DNA from 2 places in the Streptomyces sp. NPDC007157 genome. Region 1 is predicted to be linked to the other one. Evidence: riboswitches for the same ligand, from Rfam matches in the RefSeq annotation. Region 1 holds a riboswitch; the other holds the start of a gene.
The links. A riboswitch is a leader RNA that binds a small molecule or an ion and turns the genes downstream of it on or off. The one in region 1 is predicted to bind ZMP and ZTP.
Positions count from the first base shown of each region.

Region 2: linked by a shared signal. The riboswitch ahead of ABZ642_RS07745 (bifunctional 5,10-methylenetetrahydrofolate dehydrogenase/5,10-methenyltetrahydrofolate cyclohydrolase) and the one ahead of ABZ642_RS24455 (glycine hydroxymethyltransferase) in region 1 are both predicted to bind ZMP and ZTP.

Region 1 is NZ_JBEYFE010000013.1:209,453-218,870, forward strand. It holds gene ABZ642_RS24415 (PLP-dependent aminotransferase family protein) at 1-755, shown strand, start outside; gene ABZ642_RS24420 (helix-turn-helix transcriptional regulator) at 830-1,051, opposite strand; gene ABZ642_RS24425 (DUF2975 domain-containing protein) at 1,051-1,542, opposite strand; gene ABZ642_RS24430 (DMT family transporter) at 1,610-2,437, opposite strand; partial or broken gene ABZ642_RS24435 (hydrolase) at 2,552-3,478, opposite strand; gene ABZ642_RS24440 (hypothetical protein) at 3,814-4,164, shown strand; gene ABZ642_RS24445 (glutathionylspermidine synthase family protein) at 4,172-5,356, shown strand; gene rocD (ornithine--oxo-acid transaminase) at 5,501-6,706, opposite strand; ZMP/ZTP riboswitch at 6,809-6,898, shown strand; gene ABZ642_RS24455 (glycine hydroxymethyltransferase) at 6,931-8,385, shown strand; gene trpS (tryptophan--tRNA ligase) at 8,528-9,418, shown strand, end outside.
Region 2 is NZ_JBEYFE010000003.1:492,629-502,046, reverse strand. It holds gene ctaD (cytochrome c oxidase subunit I) at 1-1,495, opposite strand, end outside; gene ABZ642_RS07755 (sigma-70 family RNA polymerase sigma factor) at 1,601-2,143, shown strand; gene ABZ642_RS07750 (CU044_5270 family protein) at 2,136-3,113, shown strand; gene ABZ642_RS07745 (bifunctional 5,10-methylenetetrahydrofolate dehydrogenase/5,10-methenyltetrahydrofolate cyclohydrolase) at 3,114-3,962, opposite strand; ZMP/ZTP riboswitch at 3,989-4,071, opposite strand; gene ABZ642_RS07740 (nuclear transport factor 2 family protein) at 4,244-4,609, opposite strand; gene ABZ642_RS07735 (hypothetical protein) at 4,782-5,078, shown strand; gene ABZ642_RS07730 (ABC transporter ATP-binding protein) at 5,182-6,960, opposite strand; gene ABZ642_RS07725 (S-(hydroxymethyl)mycothiol dehydrogenase) at 7,293-8,381, shown strand; gene ABZ642_RS07720 (MBL fold metallo-hydrolase) at 8,381-9,010, shown strand; gene ABZ642_RS07715 (hypothetical protein) at 9,124-9,418, opposite strand, start outside.

The sequences.
Region 1 (9,418 bases):
TGCCCTTCGACGAACGCGGCACGGACACAAGGGAGTTGGCGCAGGGGCCGGCCGCCGTGCTGCTGACCCCCGCCCACCAGTTCCCGATGGGCGCGCCGCTGCATCACGACCGGCGGGCGGCCGCCGTGGACTGGGCGCGGCGCACCGGCGGTCTGGTCCTGGAGGACGACTACGACGGCGAGTTCCGCTACGACCGCCGTCCCGTCGGCGCCCTCCAGGGCCTCGCCCCCGACGAGGTCGTCTACCTGGGCACGGCCAGCAAGTCCCTGGCGCCCGGACTGCGACTGGCCTGGATGGTGCTGCCGCCGGGCGTGGCCCGGGAGGTGACGGCGGTCAAGGGCGGCGTGGACACCTGCGGGGCACCGGACCAGCTGACCCTCGCCGAGTTCATCGCCTCGGGCGCCTACGACCGGCACGTCCGGGCGTCCCGCTCCCGCTACCGGCGCCGCCGGGACGACCTGGTCGCGGCCCTCGCCGAGCGCGCCCCGGAGATCCGGGTCACCGGCATCGCGGCCGGCCTGCACATGCTGCTGCGGCTCCCGCCCGGCACCCAGCACCGGGTGATCCGGGCCGCCGCCGCACAAGGCCTCGCCCTCGAGGGCCTCACCCCGCGCCACCGCCACCCCGACGCGGCCACCGCGCCCCCGGACGCCCTCGTCCTCGGCTACGGCACCCCCGCCGACCACGCCTGGTCGGGGGCGCTGGACGTCCTGTGCACGGTGCTGTCGGACCCGGCCGTGACCGGCGCCGAATGAATTCCCGGACCGAACTCCGGTAGGACGGCCCGGAAATCACCTGTGGAGGCGCTTCTCGCTCGCTCGGGGGCACGTCATCCGCCGGCGGCGTCCTCGGTCTCCCAGCGCAGCAGGTCGCCCGGCTGGCACTCGAGCACCTCGCAGAGCGCGGCGAGCGTCGCGAACCGTACCGCCTTGGCGCGGCCGTTCTTGAGTACCGCCAGGTTGGCGGGCGTGATCCCGACCCGGTCCGCGAGCTCGCCCACGGACATCTTCCGCTTGGCCAGCATCACGTCGATGTCGACGGCGATCGGCATCAGATGACCTCGTCCAGCTCGGCCTGCATCTGCGCGGCTTCGACGTCGCGCGCGACGGCCTGGGCGAGCAGCATCCGCAGGACGAGCACGATGAGCGCGACCCCGAGGATGGCCAGGCCCACCCCGCCCATGATGATCGTGACGCCCGGGTCGTCCCGCTGGCCGGGCGCGTTGAGGGCGGTGACCGTGAACCACAGCAGGGCGATCGCCACGATCGCGCCGATCACCCTGTCCACGTACCGGAAGGCCGCGTCGGAGAACACGGTTCCGCGTCGCACCATCGTCACCAGCCGCCACACGCAGACCAGGGCCACCTGAGCCGACACCATGCCCAGGATCGTGATCACGCGGAACGCGGTCAGCGGGAGCGACCCGTCCTCAGGATCGTTCCCGCTGGCCAGCGTCCACACCATGCCCGCCTGTACGAACACGGTGCCGGTGAGCACCACCGCGAGCACGGTGCGCAACGCGCGCACTGTCAGCTTCCCCACGACTCATCCTTCCATCGACTTGCGATGGGAATCTATCGTTTCTCGATAGATGTGACAAGGGTGGGGCTCAGCCCTCCTCGACCTTCTCCGGCGCCTCCCCGAACCGGGCCAGTGCCAGCGCCCCCGCGACGGCCACGGTGAAGCCGAGCACTCCGAGCCAGGCGAGCCCCTCGCGGGTGCGGTCCCCGAGCCAGACCACGCCGATGGCCGCCGGGCCGATCGTCTCGCCGATCACCATCCCGGCCGTCGCCGTGGTCACCGAGCCGCGCTGCAGCGCCGAGGTCAGCAGCAGGAAGGCACCGCCGCCGCCGACGAGCAGCGCGTAGGCCGCCGGGTTGGTGAGCAGGCCGCCCGGCCACAGGGTGTCGATGAGTCGCACCGACACCTCCACCACCCCGAACCCGAACCCCGCCCCGAGGCCCAGCAGCAGTGCCCGCCACCGCCCGGACAGCCGACCGCCGACGAGCCCGAGCAGCAGCACGCCCACCGCGGTCGCGAGCATCGCGTACTTCAGCGCGTCGGACCCGGCCCGGTCGCCCTCCGGTCCCGACGCCAGCCCCAGCATCGCGAGCCCCGCGCACACCACCCCCACCGCGCCCCACTCCAGCCCGCTCAGCCGCACCCGCAGCAGCCGGGCCGCGACCACCGCGGTCACCGCGAGGCTGGACGCCAGCGCCGCGCTCACCGCGTAGATGGGGAGCGACCGCAGCGCCAGGATCTGGAACACGAACCCCAGCCCGTCCAGCCCCAGCCCGGCGACGTACCGCCACTGCCGGACGGCCCGCAGCAGCAGCGCGGCCTCCCCGCCCGTACCGTCACCGGCCGCCCGGGCGGCCATCGCCTGCAGAACCGTCGCGGTACCGAAGCAGAGCGCCGCGGCGAGCGCGCACACCATTCCAAAGAGCACAAAGGGACTGTAGGGGAGGGGAGTGAGGGGCGAAGTGGTCGGGGGAGGGCGGACGGCGGGCCCGGGGCGGTACCCGGAGCCGCCGCCGCACCCGGTGCGTCAGCTGGCGCCGGCCAGCCAGGCGGTGGCGTTGAGGGCGAGGGCGGCGTTGGTGGCGCCGCTGTCGTTCCAGCCGTCGTACAGCGTGTTGCCTGACTGGCCGGTGCCGTCGTCGATGGGCGAGCTGTCACCCCAGAAGGCGACCCGCCCGCTGCCGTAGGCGGACGTCAGGAAGAAGGCGCCCGTGTTTCCGGAGTAACCGCTGCGGTACACCAGACCCTTGACGTTCGCGTTGTCGGCGGGCTTGAGGGTCGCCGTCGTCCCGTCGGCGATCAGGCTCTTGGTGACCGTGCCGAAGCCGCCGTGCAGGACGGCGTCTCCGCTGTCGCTGACGGCCTTCGGGTAGCCGGAACCGATGTCGAGGGAGTCGATCGAGAAGCCGAACGGGTCGGTCGAGTCGACGCTGTTGTTCATCATCAGGTCGTTGAGGATCTCGACCGCGTCGTAGCCGTCGTTGTTGCGGTCGGCGCCGGTGTGGTCGGAGATCATGAACAGCCCGCCGCCGGCCTTCACGAAGTTCATGATCGCCGTCTTCTCGGCGGTGCTGAACTTGGTGTTGGGCTCGGGCAGCACCAGCGCGTCGAACTTCGACAGGTCGGTCGAGGACGAGCCGCCGTAGGTCAGCGCGCCGGTGGCCGTCTTCAGGCTGTAGTCGCCGGTCTGCTGCAGGGCGACGCCCCACGAGGACAGCGCGCCGGTCCAGTCCGTCTCGTCGGACGGGGAGGAGTCCTGGGAGAGCGGGTCGGGCTTGCTGGTGGAGATGATCCAGTCCGCGTTGCCGGCCTCCTCGGCGTGGCCGTCGTCGAACAGGACGCGGTAGGTGGTGGCGGCATGGGCGGGGGCGGCCTGGAGCGCGGCTCCAGCGGTGAGCAGGCCGAGCACGGTCAGGGCCGCGGTGAGTGTGCGGCGCGAGGTGGCGAAGCCGGGCATCTGTCATTCCTCCATCGGTGGGGGGTGCGAGAGGGATGGCGTGCGGGTGCTGCGGCGGTTGTCTCTTCGCGCGTGGCCACGGGTGTGGTTCCGTGGGGTGGTCCGTGGTTCTGCGCGCGTAGAGTTCGAAGTTGATCGTTCATCTACGAACAGCTGGACGGTACCCGTGGTGCCCGGTGCGGCGGCAGGTCTCCCGGCGGCTTCACATGATTTTCTTACCAGGACATGACAAGTCGAGGCGGCTGAGTCCGTTCGTCTAAGCTGTCGCCGCACACCCGGCCGGCGATCACTGGACTCCCGTCGGCCCACCGCACGCCACACGGGGGAACACGAACATGGCTGACGCACGCCGACAACTCCGCTCGGGCACCGTGGTCCTCGGCGGCATGGGCCTGCTGGCCGCCGCCCTCACCGCCTGCTCCTCCGAGCCCGACAAGCGCTGTGTCGACCGCAACAGCTACACCGCCACCAAGGGCTACCAGGTCGTCTCCGACAAGAACTGCGGCTCCACCAAGGCCGCTGTCGACGGCGCCTACTACTACGGCGGCAAGAAGAAGAGCGGCTGGGTCAGCGGCGGCTCGTTCATCAAGCCGGCCAAGGGCTCCGGCGGCTCGTCCAGCGGCGGCCACGGCGTCCACCGCGGCGGGTTCGGGCACGGCAGCGGCCACGGCAGCTCCGGCGGCTGACCCCGCGATGGAGCGCCGTACCGTCGCACCCCGTCCCGGCTGGCAGCGGACCGTCGAGGAACAGGGCCTGATCTACCCCCTCACCCGCCATCCCGACGGCGCCCTGCGCCCGTACTGGGACGAGAGCGCGTACTACGTCTTCACCCTGGAGGAGGTGGAAGCGCTGGAGGAGGTGGTCGAGGAGCTGCACGCCATGTGTCTGGCCGCGGCCGGCCACATCGTGGCGCAGGATCGTTTCGCCGAACTGGGCATCACCGACCCCCGCATCCGCGCCGCCGTCACCGAGTCCTGGCACCGCCGCTCCGAACTCCCCTCCCTCTACGGCCGCTTCGACCTCCGCCACGACGGCACCGGCCCGGCGAAGCTCCTGGAGTACAACGCCGACACCCCCACCTCCCTGGTGGAGGCCGCCTCGGCCCAGTGGTTCTGGATGGAGGACCGCTTCCCGGGCGCCGACCAGTGGAACAGTCTCCACGAACGCCTCGTCGCCGCCTGGCAGCGGCAGGCCCGGCTGCTCCCGCCCGGCATCCCCCTCCACTTCGCCCACTCCGCCGCCGACGAACTCGGCGAGGACCTGATGACGGTCGCCTACCTGAAGGAGACCGCCGAGCAGGCGGGCCTGGACACCGAGTGGATCTCCATGGAGGAGATCGGCTGGGACACCCTCTCCGGCCGCTTCGTCGACAACCGGCTCCGGTTCATCCGCAGCTGCTTCAAGCTCTACCCCTGGGAATGGCTCACGACCGACGCCTTCGGCGGCCACGTCCTCGACACCCTGGACAACGGCGGCGGCACGGGCACCACGATGTGGATAGAGCCGGCCTGGAAGATGCTCCTGAGCAACAAGGCGCTGCTGGCGATCCTCTGGGAGCTGTACCCGGGGCACCCGAACCTGCTGCCGGCCTACGTCGACGGCCCCAGGGAGCTGGCGGCCGGCAAGGGGTACGTCAGCAAGCCGCTGCTGGGCCGGGAGGGCGCCGGCGTGCGGGTGCACACCCCGGGCACGGCGGCCGTCCAGCGTCACGAGGCGTGCTGCTACCAGGAGCTGGCCCCCCTGCCGACCTTCGACGGCAACCACGTCGTGCTGGGCGCGTGGGTGGTGGGGGAGGAGCCGGCGGGCCTGGGCATCAGGGAGTCGGCGGGCCTGGTGACGGACGACTACGCGCGCTTCCTCCCGCACGTGATTCTTTGAACGCCCCGCACGTGATTCTTTGAACGCCCCGCACGGGAGCGCCCCATAGGGGCGTGGGGCTGTATCGGATCCGCGGCAACCGCCGCGTGGGCGCGGCGAGCCACGGCGCACCGGCACTCGCGCTCGTCTCGCGGCGGCACCCCCTCAGGCGCTCAGGACCTCCCACAGTTGCTCAACCCCCCACTCCAGATCCTCCTCCGCCACCACCAACGGCGGAGCCACCCGCACGGTCGCCCCGTGCGTGTCCTTCACCAGCACCCCCCGCTCCATCAACCGCTCCGACACCACCCGCCCCGATCCCACCGCCGGATCCACGTCCACGCCCGCCCACAGCCCCCGCCCCCGCACGGCGGTCACCCGCCCACTGCCCGCGATCTCCGCCAGCCGCCGATGCAGGACCTCCCCCAACTCGGCCGCCCGCTCCTGGTACTCACCGCTGCGCAGCATCGCGATCACCTCCAGCGCCACCGCACAGGCCAGCGGGTTCCCGCCGAAGGTGGACCCGTGCTCGCCGGGCCGGAAGACCTCCAGCACCTCGGCCCGCGCCACCACCGCCGACACCGGCAGCACCCCGCCCCCCAGCGCCTTCCCGAGGACGTACACATCCGGTACGACCCCCTCGTGCTCGCACGCGAAGGTCCGCCCGGTCCGCCCGAGTCCGGACTGGATCTCGTCCGCGACGAACAGCACATCCCGCTCGCGCGTCAGCTCCCGCACCCCCGCCAGATAGCCCTCCGGCGGCACGATCACCCCGGACTCGCCCTGGATCGGCTCCAGCAGCACCGCCACCGTGTTCTCGGTCAACGCGGCCCGCATGGCCGTCAGATCGCCGTACGGAACGATCTCGAAGCCGGGGGTGTACGGCCCGAAGTCCGCCCGTGCCTCGGGATCGGTCGAGAAGCTGATCACCGTCGTCGTACGGCCGTGGAAGTTGCCGCCGGCGACCACCACCTTCGCCCTCTCCGACGGCACCCCCTTGACCCGGTACCCCCACTTCCGGGCGGTCTTCACGGCGGTCTCCACCGCCTCCGCCCCCGTGTTCATGGGCAGCACCATCTCCATCCCGCACAGCTCCGCCAGTTCCGTGCAGAACGCGGCGAACCGGTCGTGGTGGAAGGCGCGGGACGTCAGCGTCACCCGCTCCAGCTGCGCCTTCGCCGCCGCCACCAGCCGGGGGTGGCCGTGCCCGAAGTTCAGCGCCGAGTAACCCGCCAGGAAGTCCAGGTACCTGCGCCCCTCCACGTCCGTCATCCACGCCCCCTCGGCCGTGGCGATCACCACCGGCAGCGGGTGGTAGTTGTGCGCGCTGTGCGCGTCGGCGGCGGCGATGAGGGCTTCCGTAGTGGTCACGGCGACTCCAGAGAACGCGGCGAGGTGCCCCCTTACTACCCTCTGCCCCTGCCCGACTGGTGGACGCCACGGCCCCCGGGCCCGGCGTGCCGGGTAGTCTGACCAGCGGGCCGTGACTGGCGCGCTGGGATGGGACCGACCATCGGGGAGCGGCCTGTGTCTGATCGAGTGCCGTGCGCCTGGGCCGAACCGTGAACGCCGAACGCCATGTCCGGAGGTCCCGAATGTCAGACAAGTCCGCGCCCCTCTCCACCGAGTCCACCGCGTACCGCGCCGCCCTCGACGTGATCCGCGCGGTCGAGCCGCGGGTCGCCGACGCCATCGGCCAGGAGGTCCACGACCAGCGCGAGATGCTCAAGCTGATCGCCTCCGAGAACTACGCCTCCCCGGCGACCCTGCTCGCGATGGGCAACTGGTTCAGCGACAAGTACGCCGAGGGCACCGTCGGCCGCCGCTTCTACGCCGGCTGCCGCAACGTCGACACGGTCGAGGCGCTCGCCGCCGAGCACGCCCGAGAGCTGTTCGGCGCCCGGCACGCCTACGTCCAGCCGCACTCCGGCATCGACGCCAACCTGGTCGCCTTCTGGGCCGTCCTCGCCGACCGCGTCGAGGTCCCCTTCCTGGAGAAGGCGGGCGTCCGCCAGGTCAACGACCTCTCCGAGGCCGACTGGGCCGAGCTGCGGCAGGCCTTCGGCAACCAGCGGATGCTCGGCATGTCCCTGGACGCCGGCGGTCACCTCACCCACGGCTTCCGCCCGAACATCTCCGGCAAGATGTTCGACCAGCGCTCCTACGGCACCGACCCGGCGACCGGCCTGATCGACTACGACGCGCTGCGTGTCCAGGCCCGCGAGTTCAAGCCGCTGATCCTGGTGGCCGGCTACTCCGCGTACCCCCGTCTGGTGAACTTCCGGATCATGCGGGAGATCGCCGACGAGGTCGGCGCGACCCTGATGGTCGACATGGCGCACTTCGCGGGCCTGGTCGCCGGGAAGGTCCTGACCGGTGACTTCGACCCGGTCCCGCACGCCCAGATCGTGACCACCACCACCCACAAGTCGCTGCGCGGCCCGCGCGGCGGCATGGTCCTGTGCGACGACTCGCTGAAGGACCAGGTCGACCGCGGCTGCCCGATGGTCCTCGGCGGCCCGCTCCCGCACGTCATGGCCGCCAAGGCCGTCGCCCTCGCCGAGGCCCGGCAGCCCGCCTTCCAGGACTACGCCCGGCGCATCGTCGACAACGCGCGTGCCCTGGCCGAGGGGCTGACGCGCCGTGGCGCCACCCTGGTCACCGGCGGCACGGACAACCACCTCAACCTGATCGACGTCGAGTCGTCCTACGGCCTCACCGGCCGCCAGGCCGAGACGGCCCTCCTCGACTCCGGCATCGTGACGAACCGCAACGCGATCCCGGCCGACCCGAACGGCGCCTGGTACACCTCCGGCATCCGCATCGGCACCCCGGCCCTGACCACGCGCGGCCTGGGCACGGCCGAGATGGACGAGGTGGCGGCCCTGATCGACCGTGTCCTGACGGCGACCGAGCCGGGCACGACGAAGTCGGGCGCGCCGAGCAAGGCCTCGCACGTCCTGGACGAGAAGGTGTCGACGGAGATCGCCCAGCGCGCGACGGACCTGGTGGCGGGCTTCCCGCTGTACCCGGAGATCGACCTGGGCTGATCAACGCCGTCAGGGGCAGCGCCCCCTGACGTGCGCGGGGAACTGCGCGACCGGCCACAACGGCGCCGCAGTCCCCCGCGCATCGGACACCCCCCCCACCGCGGAGACCAATCCCACCCGCACCCTCTGCGAGAATGGGGGCATGGCCTCTGATCGACCCCGCGTGCTCTCCGGCATCCAGCCCACCGCCGGCTCGTTCCACCTCGGCAACTACCTCGGCGCCGTCCGCCAGTGGGTAGCCCTCCAGGAATCCCACGACGCCTTCTACATGGTCGTCGACCTGCACGCGATCACGATCCCGCAGGACCCCGCCGACCTGCGCGCCAACACCCGCCTCGCCGCGGCCCAGCTGCTCGCCGCCGGCCTGGACCCGGACCGCTGCACCCTCTTCGTGCAGAGCCACGTCCCCGAGCACGCGCAGCTCGCCTGGGTCATGAACTGCCTCACCGGCTTCGGCGAGGCCAGCCGGATGACCCAGTTCAAGGACAAGGCGGCCAAGCAGGGCGCGGACCGCGCCAGCGTCGGCCTGTTCACGTACCCGATCCTCCAGGTCGCCGACATCCTGCTCTACCAGGCCAACGAGGTGCCCGTCGGCGAGGACCAGCGCCAGCACGTCGAGCTCACCCGCGACCTCGCCGAGCGCTTCAACGGCCGCTTCGGCGAGACCTTCGTGATCCCGAAGCCGTACATCCTCAAGGAGACGGCGAAGATCTACGACCTCCAGGACCCGTCGATCAAGATGAGCAAGTCGGCGTCCACGCCGAAGGGCCTCATCAACCTCCTCGACGAGCCGAAGACGACGGCCAAGAAGGTCAAGAGCGCGGTCACCGACACCGACACGGTCATCCGCTACGACGTGGCGGACAAGCCGGGCGTCAGCAACCTCCTCACCATCTACTCCACCCTCACCGGCAAGTCGGTCGCCGAGCTGGAGCAGGAGTACGAGGGCAAGATGTACGGCGCGCTCAAGACGGACCTCGCCGACGTCATGGTCGACTTCGTGACCCCGTTCCGGGAGCGCACCCAGCAGTAC
Region 2 (9,418 bases), on a different contig from region 1:
GGCACGACGTCGTCCACTCCAGGGAACGCCCGTACCCCCACGGGTCGTCCACCTCGACCTGCACGCCGTACTTCGCCGTCTTCCACACGTTGTAGAAGAACGGGAGCAGTGACGATCCCAGCAGGAAGGAGAAGATCGTCGAGACCGTGTTGAGGGTGGCGAAGCCCTCCACCGCCAGGTAGTCGGGGATCCGACGCTGCATGCCCTCCGCGCCCAGCCAGTGCTGGACCAGGAACGTGCCGTGGAAGCCGATGAACAGCGTCCAGAAGGTGATCTTGCCGAGCCGTTCGTCGAGCATCTTGCCGGTGAACTTGGGCCACCAGAAGTGGAAGCCGGCGAACATCGCGAAGACGACCGTACCGAAGACCACGTAGTGGAAGTGGGCCACCACGAAGTACGAGTCGGAGACATGGAAGTCGATCGGGGGCGACGCGAGCATCACGCCGGTCAGACCGCCGAAGACGAACGTCACCAGGAAGCCCATGGTCCAGAGCATGGGCGTCTCGAACGACAGCGAGCCCTGCCACATCGTGCCGATCCAGTTGAAGAACTTCACTCCGGTCGGGACCGCGATGAGGAAGGTCATGAAGGAGAAGAAGGGCAGGAGCACCCCTCCCGTGACGTACATGTGGTGCGCCCACACCGTCACCGACAGGCCGGCGATCGCGATGGTCGCGGCCACCAGGCCCAGGTAGCCGAACATCGGCTTGCGGGCGAAGACCGGGATGACCTCGCTGATGATGCCGAAGAACGGCAGGGCGATGATGTAGACCTCGGGGTGGCCGAAGAACCAGAAGAGGTGCTGCCAGAGCAGGGCTCCGCCGTTGGCCGCGTCGAAGACGTGCGCGCCGAACTTGCGGTCCGCCTCCAGCGCGAACAGGGCCGCCGCCAGGACCGGGAAGGCGAGCAGCACCAGGACGGCGGTCAGCAGCACGTTCCACACGAAGATCGGCATCCGGAACATGGTCATGCCGGGCGCGCGCATGCAGATGATCGTGGTGATGAAGTTGACCGCGCCGAGGATCGTGCCGAAGCCGGAGAAGGCCAGGCCCATGATCCACATGTCGGCGCCCACGCCCGGGGTGCGCACCGCGTCCGACAGCGGGGCGTAGGCGAACCAGCCGAAGTCGGCCGCACCCTGCGGGGTGAGGAAACCGCCCACCGCGATGGTCGAGCCGAGCAGGTAGAGCCAGTAGGCCAGCATGTTCAGGCGCGGGAAGGCGACATCGGGCGCACCGATCTGGAGCGGCATGATCCAGTTCGCGAAACCCGCGAACAACGGGGTCGCGAACATCAGCAGCATGATCGTTCCGTGCATCGTGAACGCCTGGTTGAACTGCTCGTTCGACATGATCTGCAGGCCCGGCCGGGCCAGTTCGGCGCGCATGAACAGGGCCATCACGCCACCCACGCAGAAGAACGAGAACGCCGTGACCAGGTACAGCGTGCCGATCGTCTTGTGATCCGTGGTCGTGAGCCACTTGAGGTTCCTCATGCCCCGCCTGTGTCCGGGCGGCGCGCACCGGTCACACTCGACGGATGCGACGAGCGTCACGGAAAGGGGTGTGACGATCGGGAAGGTGCCGGACAAGAACCGAACATGAGCAACGACGAGATCTTCGCCGCTGCCTATCGCGAGCACTACTGGGCGGTCAGCCGTTATGTCGCGCGGCGACTGGACGGGCGGACCAGCGAGGTGGAGGAAGTGGTGGCGGAGGTGTTCACGGTGGCCTGGCGCCGCCGCGCCGACCTCCCGGCGACCCCGCTGCCCTGGCTGTACGGCGTGGCACGCAACTGCCTCGCCAACGCGGTACGCGGATACGGGCGCCGGCGCCGGCTGGTGGACCGGCTGGGCAACGACGAGAGCGCCCACGGACGGCAGACCGTGGCCGGCCCGGACAGCGAACGCCCCGGCTCCTGGGTGCACGAGGCGCTGGGCCGGCTCTCCCCGGCCGACCAGGAGGTGCTGCGGCTGACCGCGTGGGAGGAACTCGGTGTCGACGAGGTGGCGGTCGTCCTGGGCTGCGGCAGCCGGGCCGCCGCGATGCGGCTGCACCGCGCCCGCCGCCGGCTCAGAGCCGAGATCGACCGACTGCGACCCCTTGCCGTCGAGGCTCTTTCCGAGGAACACCGCCATGGCTGACGAACTCGACCTGCTGCGCGCCGCCGACCCGGTACCCGCCGACGGCCCCCACTTCGGCGACGGCCCCCTGGACCACACCGCCGAACGGCACCTCGTCCGGTTGCTGCACGACACTCCGCACCCCTGGCGCCGGACCCGGCCGCGACTGGTGTGGTCGCTCGCCGCGGCCCTCGTCGCCGTGGCAACCGTACTGACCGTGCTGCTCGGCGGTCCCGCCGGCACTCGCGCGGTCGCCGCACCCCGGCCGCTGGCCGTCCGCGCCCACTCCACCCCCGTACCACTCGCCGAGGTCGCGAAGCTGGCCGCCGTCGCGGCCCAGGACGGGTCCCCGGCGCTGCGGCAGGGCACCCACGTGCAGTCCTGGAGCCTCGGCATGAGCGACGGCAAGCCGCCGGTCACGCTGCCGGAGGAGCGGGTGGTGCGCTGGGCCGCGGACGGCAGCCATACCGAGGTGGTCGTGGCGACCGACCCGTCCCACCCCGGCCGCCCGGTCCTCACCGACGACGGCGACCGGTCGCGGCTGGTCGAGGACGGCCATGTGCTCAGCCGGCGCACCTTCCCGCCGATGTGGGGCGACGCCCCGCCGCTCGGCACACCCCCGCACGACCCGGCGGAACTGCGCACCTACCTGACCGAGCTGATCTACAGCCACACCCTCACCACGCCGGAACTCCTGGACGCCACCCGCGAGCTGCTCGACAACTGGACGCTCGGCGCCCGGGAGTCGGCCGCCCTGGCCCGCCTCCTCGCCGACGCCCAGGGGCTGCGCCCGGCCGGCCAGGTCACCGACCGGCTCGGCCGCACCGGGCAGGCATACGTCCACGTCGAGGCCTCGGGCGCCCGGCGGATGCTGATCCTGGACCCGGCCACCGGTGCCGTACTCGGCCTGGAGACCACGTTCACCCGGGACGACCCCGAGTACGGCGTGCGGGCCGGTGACGTCATGGAGTACAGCGCCTGGATGCGCTGATCACACCCCGAGCTGCCGGGCGGCGGCGGTGACCGTCTGCTCCAGCAGCACGGCGATGGTCATCGGGCCGACCCCGCCCGGCACCGGCGTGATCAGCGAGGCCCGTTCGACGGCGGTGTCGAAGTCGACGTCACCGACGTTCCCCTCGTTGTAGCCCGCGTCGAGCACGACCGCGCCCGGCTTGATGTCCTGGCCCCGGATCAGCCGGGGACGGCCGACGGCGGCGACCACGATGTCGGCCTCGCGAACGGCCGCCGACAGGTCGGCGGTACGGGAGTGGCAGTAGGTGACGGTGGCGTCGCGGGCGAGCAGCAGCATGCCGGCCGGCTTGCCCAGGATCGCGCTGCGGCCGACGACCACGGCCCGCTTCCCGGCGGGGTCGACGTCGTACGCGTCGAGCAGCCGCAGGATGCCGCCGGGTGTGCAGGAGACGAAGCCCGGCAGGCCGAAGCTCATCGTCGCGAACGACGCGAAGGTCACGCCGTCTACGTCCTTCTCCGGCGCGATCGCCTCGAACGCGGCCCGCTCGTCGATGTGTTCGCCGACCGGGTGCTGGAGCAGGATGCCGTGCACCGCCGGGTCGGCCGACAACTCCCGCAGCGTGCCGACGAGTTCCTCGGTGGTCGTGGTGGCGGGCAGCGCCACGTGCCGGGAGGCGATGCCGGCCTTGCGGCTGCGGTTCTGCTTCATCCGGACGTAGGTGACGGAGGCCGGGTCCTCGCCGACCAGCACGGTCGCCAGACACGGTGTGGTGCCGGTGCGTGCGGTGAACTCGGCGGCCCGCAGCGCGGTCTGTTCGACGATCCGGCGGGCGACGGCGGTTCCGTCCATGAGACGGGCATGGGTCATGCGGCACACTCCTGAGCTGGTCAGACCTTGATCGCCCAGGCGCACGGCATCGACAGTGCGGGCCGCTCCACGGTGGTGCTCCACCTCAGCGCCAGTCACGGCCCGCGCCCAGCGTAACCGAGACCCTCAGCGTTTCCCACGACGGTGCGCCGCTCGCAGGGCCGTCCGCAACAGCACGACGGACGTACGCGGACGCGTGCGGCGGCGGTGCCCGAGCCCCGCTCGTGCCGAGAAGGTCCAGGTCAGCCGGGCGCTGACCTGGACCCGCGCGGTCCTTCCGGCTACTCGTCCCATGCCTGGATCATGATCTGCTCGGCGATCTTGCCGTCGCGCAGCGTGATCATCGACTCGGCGAGCACCCGGACACCGTCCGCGTACTCGCAGGACTCGCTGTAGGCGGCCTGGTCGCCCTGCACGATGCACTGGTCCAGCTTGTGCGTCATGTCCCGGCTGTAGACGTCGTCCAGCATCGCGGCTATGTCCCTGCGGCCGTGCAGGACCTTGGGGTGGCTGGGCTGGGCGGTGCGGTCGACGATACGGATCTCCGCGTCGTCCGCGTAGAGCGCCAGCAGGGTGTTCCCGGTGTTCCCCTCTACGGCCCGGCGCAGTGTGGCGGTGTCGAACGTGGAGCCTGTCGCGGTGCCCATGATGACCTCCTGCGGGAGCCCGCGACCCGATGCGGAGCGGGCCGCGACAGCCCCACCTTCGAGCCTCCTCCGCCCCGGCGGGCTCGGCAAGCGCAGGCCGGGCGCTCCGCCTGACGGGTGAGGGGGACCGGCTGCCCGTGTCCGGCCCGGCGCCCGGGCCGTTGCTGGAGACATGATCTCAACACGACGCATCGTCGCCGCCGTCGGCCTCGCCGTCGGGGTCACCGGCCTCGCCGCCCCGCTGGCGAACGCGGCCGACGCGAGCGCACAGAACCCCGGGAAGCTCACCGCGCTCGGCGTGCTCGACTCGGTCTCCCGCATCGGCATCCCGGCGGAGTACCAGGACCAGATCCCCAAGGTCTCGGAGCAGGTGCAGGGGCTGAACGGAGTCCACAAGCTGAGCGAACTGCACCAGCTCACCGACCTGGCCGCGCCCGCCATGGGGCTGGTGCCGGGCATCGAGTACTGACCCACGCCCCACCCCGAGGGCCGTCCCGGACAAGGGGCGGCCCTCGTCGTACTCGGTGCTCGGCGGTCGACTACCGCGTGCCCGGTGCCCAGGAACCGCGTGCTCAGTGCTCGGCGGCCAGGAACTGCGTCGCCGCCAGCTCCGCGTACAGCGGATCCGCGGCCACCAGTTCCCGGTGCGTGCCCACCGCGCGGACCCGGCCCGTGTCCATCACCACGATCCGGTCGGCCATCGTCACCGTCGACAGGCGGTGCGCGACCACCAGCACCGTGGTCGACCGTGCCACGTCGGCGACGGTGTCCCTGAGGGCCGCCTCGTTCACCGCGTCCAGCTGTGAGGTCGCCTCGTCCAGGAGCAGCAGCCGGGGCCGGCGCAGCAACGCCCGTGCGATCGCGACCCGTTGCCGCTCGCCGCCGGACAGCTTGGTCCCGCGGTGCCCGACCAGCGTCTCCAGGCCCTGCGGCAGCCGCGCCACCAGACCGTCCAGCCGGGTCGTCTTCAGCACCCGTGTCACCGCGTCCTCGCCCGCCTCCGGATTGCCGAGCAGCAGATTGTCCTTCAACGACCCGGACAGCACGGGGGCGTCCTGCTCGACGTATCCGATGGCCGAGCGCAGCAGGGGCAGTTCCCAGTCGGCGAGCGGGCGGCCGTCGAGGGTGATGGAACCGGACTCCGGGTCGTAGAACCGCTCGATCAGGGAGAAGACGGTGGTCTTGCCCGCGCCGGACGGGCCGACGAACGCCGTCATGCCCCGTGCGGGTATCGCGAAGTCGACCCCGTGGTGGACGTACGGCAGGTCGTCGGCGTAGCGGAACCGCACGTCGGTGAAGGTGACGGCGGCCGGTTCGGCGCCGGCGGACGGCAACTCGGCGGGTTCGGACGGCGGTTCGGCGGGCAGTCGGAGCGCCTCCTGGATCCGGGCGAGCGCGCCGGCGCCGGTCTGGTACTGCGTGACCGCGCCGACGACCTGCTGGATCGGCGACATCAGGTAGAAGACATAGAGCAGGAACGCCACCAGCGTGCCGATGCCGATCGCGCCGGTCGCCACCCGCGCCCCGCCCACCGCCAGGACCGTGATGAACGCCAGCTGCATCGCGAGCCCCGCCGTGTTGCCCGCGGCGGCGGCCCACTTGGCGGCCCGCACGCTCTGCCGCCAGGACTCCTCGGCGGCCTCGTGCAGCGCACGCTCCTCGCGGTGCTCGGCGCCCGACGCCTTCACGGTGCGCAGCGCGCCCAGCACCCGCTCCAGCGAGGCTCCCATCACCCCGACCGCGTCCTGCGCCCGCCGGCTCGCCCGGTTGATGCGCGGCACGATCGTGCCCAGCACCATGCCCGCCCCGGCGATCACCGCGAGCGTGACACCCAGCAGTACGGGGTCGACCACCCCCATCATCACGACGGTGGCGACCAGGGTGAGCCCGCCGGTGCCGAGCGCGACCAGCGAGTCCGTGGTGACCTCGCGCAGCAGGGTGGTGTCCGAGGTGATCCGCGCCATCAGGTCACCGGGTTCGGTGCGGTCCACGGCGGTGATCCGCAGCCGTAGCAGGTACGACGACAGGGTGCGCCGGGCCCCCAGCACCACCGACTCGGCGGTGCGCCGCAGCACGTACGAACCCAGGGCGCCCACCACGGTGTTGGTGACCACCAGACCCGCCATCACGAGCAACTTCCCGCTGATGGAACGGTCGTGGGAGAGGTCCTCGATCAACCCCCGCGCCACCAGCGGCAGCAGCAGTCCGGTCGCCCCGGTCAGCAGCGAGAGCACCGCACCCGCCAACAGGGCCCAACGGTGCGGTCGTACGTAGGACAGGAGCAGCCGGAACGCGGACGGACCGGTAGGGTCTGCCGTCCGTCGCGGCGGAACTGCGTCTGCGGTGGTCACGGTGCTCCTCGGCCGAGCGGTGGGCGGCGCACCAAGGCTACGTCGGCCCGCTCCGCCCCCAGGGCCCGGACGCCGTGCTCGGCGAGGATCACCCGGGCGTGCTCGGCGCTCGGTCGGTCTCGGCCGGTCCCGGTCCCCTTACCCCCGGGTGGCATATGGGGCGCCGTGGAGCAGGGGTACGCCCAGGGGTATGCGGCGCACGCCGGCCGGTGGGACCGCGGTGACCGGTGGGAAAGATCCGCGATCATCGACGTGCTCCGTGCCGTTACCGAGCGGTCACGCGTAGGGTCGGAAGACAGGCACGTCAGCACAGCGACGAAAGGGTCAGGTCCATGGCGCAGGAAGTACGCGGCGTGATCGCACCGGGCAAGGACGAGCCGGTGCGGGTCGAGACGATCGTGGTGCCGGACCCCGGGCCGGGCGAAGCCGTCGTACAGGTACAGGCCTGCGGGGTCTGTCACACCGACCTGCACTACAAACAGGGCGGCATCAACGACGAGTTCCCGTTCCTGCTCGGCCACGAGGCCGCCGGAGTGGTGGAGTCGGTCGGCGCGGGTGTCACGGACGTGGCGCCCGGGGACTTCGTGATCCTCAACTGGCGTGCCGTGTGCGGGAACTGCCGGGCCTGTCTGCGCGGTCGCCCCTGGTACTGCTTCAACACCCACAACGCCGAGCAGAAGATGACCCTCGCCTCGACCGGACAGGAGCTGTCCCCGGCGCTCGGTATCGGGGCCTTCGCCGAGAAGACGCTGGTCGCCGCCGGACAGTGCACCAAGGTCGACCCCGCCGTCTCCCCGGCGGTCGCCGGACTGCTCGGTTGCGGGGTGATGGCCGGCATCGGCGCCGCGATCAACACGGGCAACGTCGGCCGGGGCGACTCGGTCGCCGTGATCGGCTGCGGCGGGGTCGGTGACGCGGCGATCGCCGGGTCCCGGCTGGCGGGCGCCGCGAAGATCATCGCCGTCGACATCGACGATCGGAAACTTCAGACGGCGCGCACCCTGGGCGCCACCCACACGATCAACTCGCGCGAGAGCGACCCCGTCGAGGCGGTCCGCGAGCTGACCGGCGGCTTCGGCGCCGACGTCGTCATCGACGCGGTCGGCCGCCCGGAGACCTACCGGCAGGCCTTCTACGCCCGCGACCTCGCCGGGACGGTCGTCCTCGTCGGCGTACCGACCCCGGAGATGAAGCTCGAACTGCCGCTCCTGGACGTCTTCGGCCGCGGCGGCGCGCTCAAGTCCAGTTGGTACGGCGACTGCCTGCCCTCCCGGGACTTCCCCATGCTGATCGACCTGCACCTGCAGGGCCGGCTGCCGCTGGACGCCTTCGTCACCGAGACCATCCAGCTGGACGAGGTGGAGAAGGCGTTCGACCGGATGCACCAGGGCGACGTGCTGCGTTCGGTGGTGGTGCTGTGATGACCACGCGCATCGAACGCGTCGTCACCGCCGGGCAGTTCACCCTCGACGGCGGCACCTGGGACGTCGAGAACAACGTCTGGATCATCGGCGACGAACGCGAAGTGATCGTCATCGACGCCGCCCACGACGCCCAGGCCATCGCCGAGGCGGTCGAGGACCGGGTCCTGAAGGCCATCGTCTGCACCCACGGCCACAACGACCACATCGACGCCGCGCCCGCCCTCGCGGACCTGACCGGCGCCAAGATCTGGCTGCACCCCGACGACCTGCCGCTGTGGAAGCTCACCCACCCCGACCGCGACCCCGACAACCACCTGTCCGACGGGCTGGTCATCGAGGCGGCCGGCGCCGACCTGACCGTGCTGCACACGCCCGGCCACGCGCCCGGCGCCGTCTGCCTCTACGAGCCCGGCCTGGCCACCGTCTTCACCGGTGACACCCTCTTCCAGGGCGGCCCCGGCGCGACCGGACGGTCGTACTCCCACTTCCCGACGATCATCGACTCCATCCGGGACAAGCTGCTCACCCTCCCGCCGGAGACGAAGGTGCTGACCGGACACGGCGAGTCGACCACCATCGGCACCGAAGCCCCCCATCTGGCGGAGTGGGTCACCCGCGGCCACTGACGCCGAAAGGGCGACGGAGGACGTCAGGCTTCCGCGCGACCCTCGGCCAAGACCGCGAGGGATCACGCGCCGGAGGCCTGACCTGCCGGACCGTTCGACGGACCGGCCGGTGACTACGCCTCCGCCAGCGGCAGGCGTCCCGAGTGACCGGGCGGCAGCGCCAGGTCCTCGCGGACGGCCGCGTAGAAGTCGTCGCGGCCGTCGCGCTGCCGCTCCAGCAGGATCCGCCACGCCTCGGGATCCCGCCGCCCCTCCCGCAGGAACCGCTCCATCGCCATGACCGCGAGCACCCACTCCTGGCCCTTCGCGACCACCGCCGGGCTGCCCAGCATGATGAGCTTCTCGCCGTACGGATCACGGGCCAACTGGGCCGCCGCCAGCAGCGGTTCGGCCTCCTGCGGGGAGAGC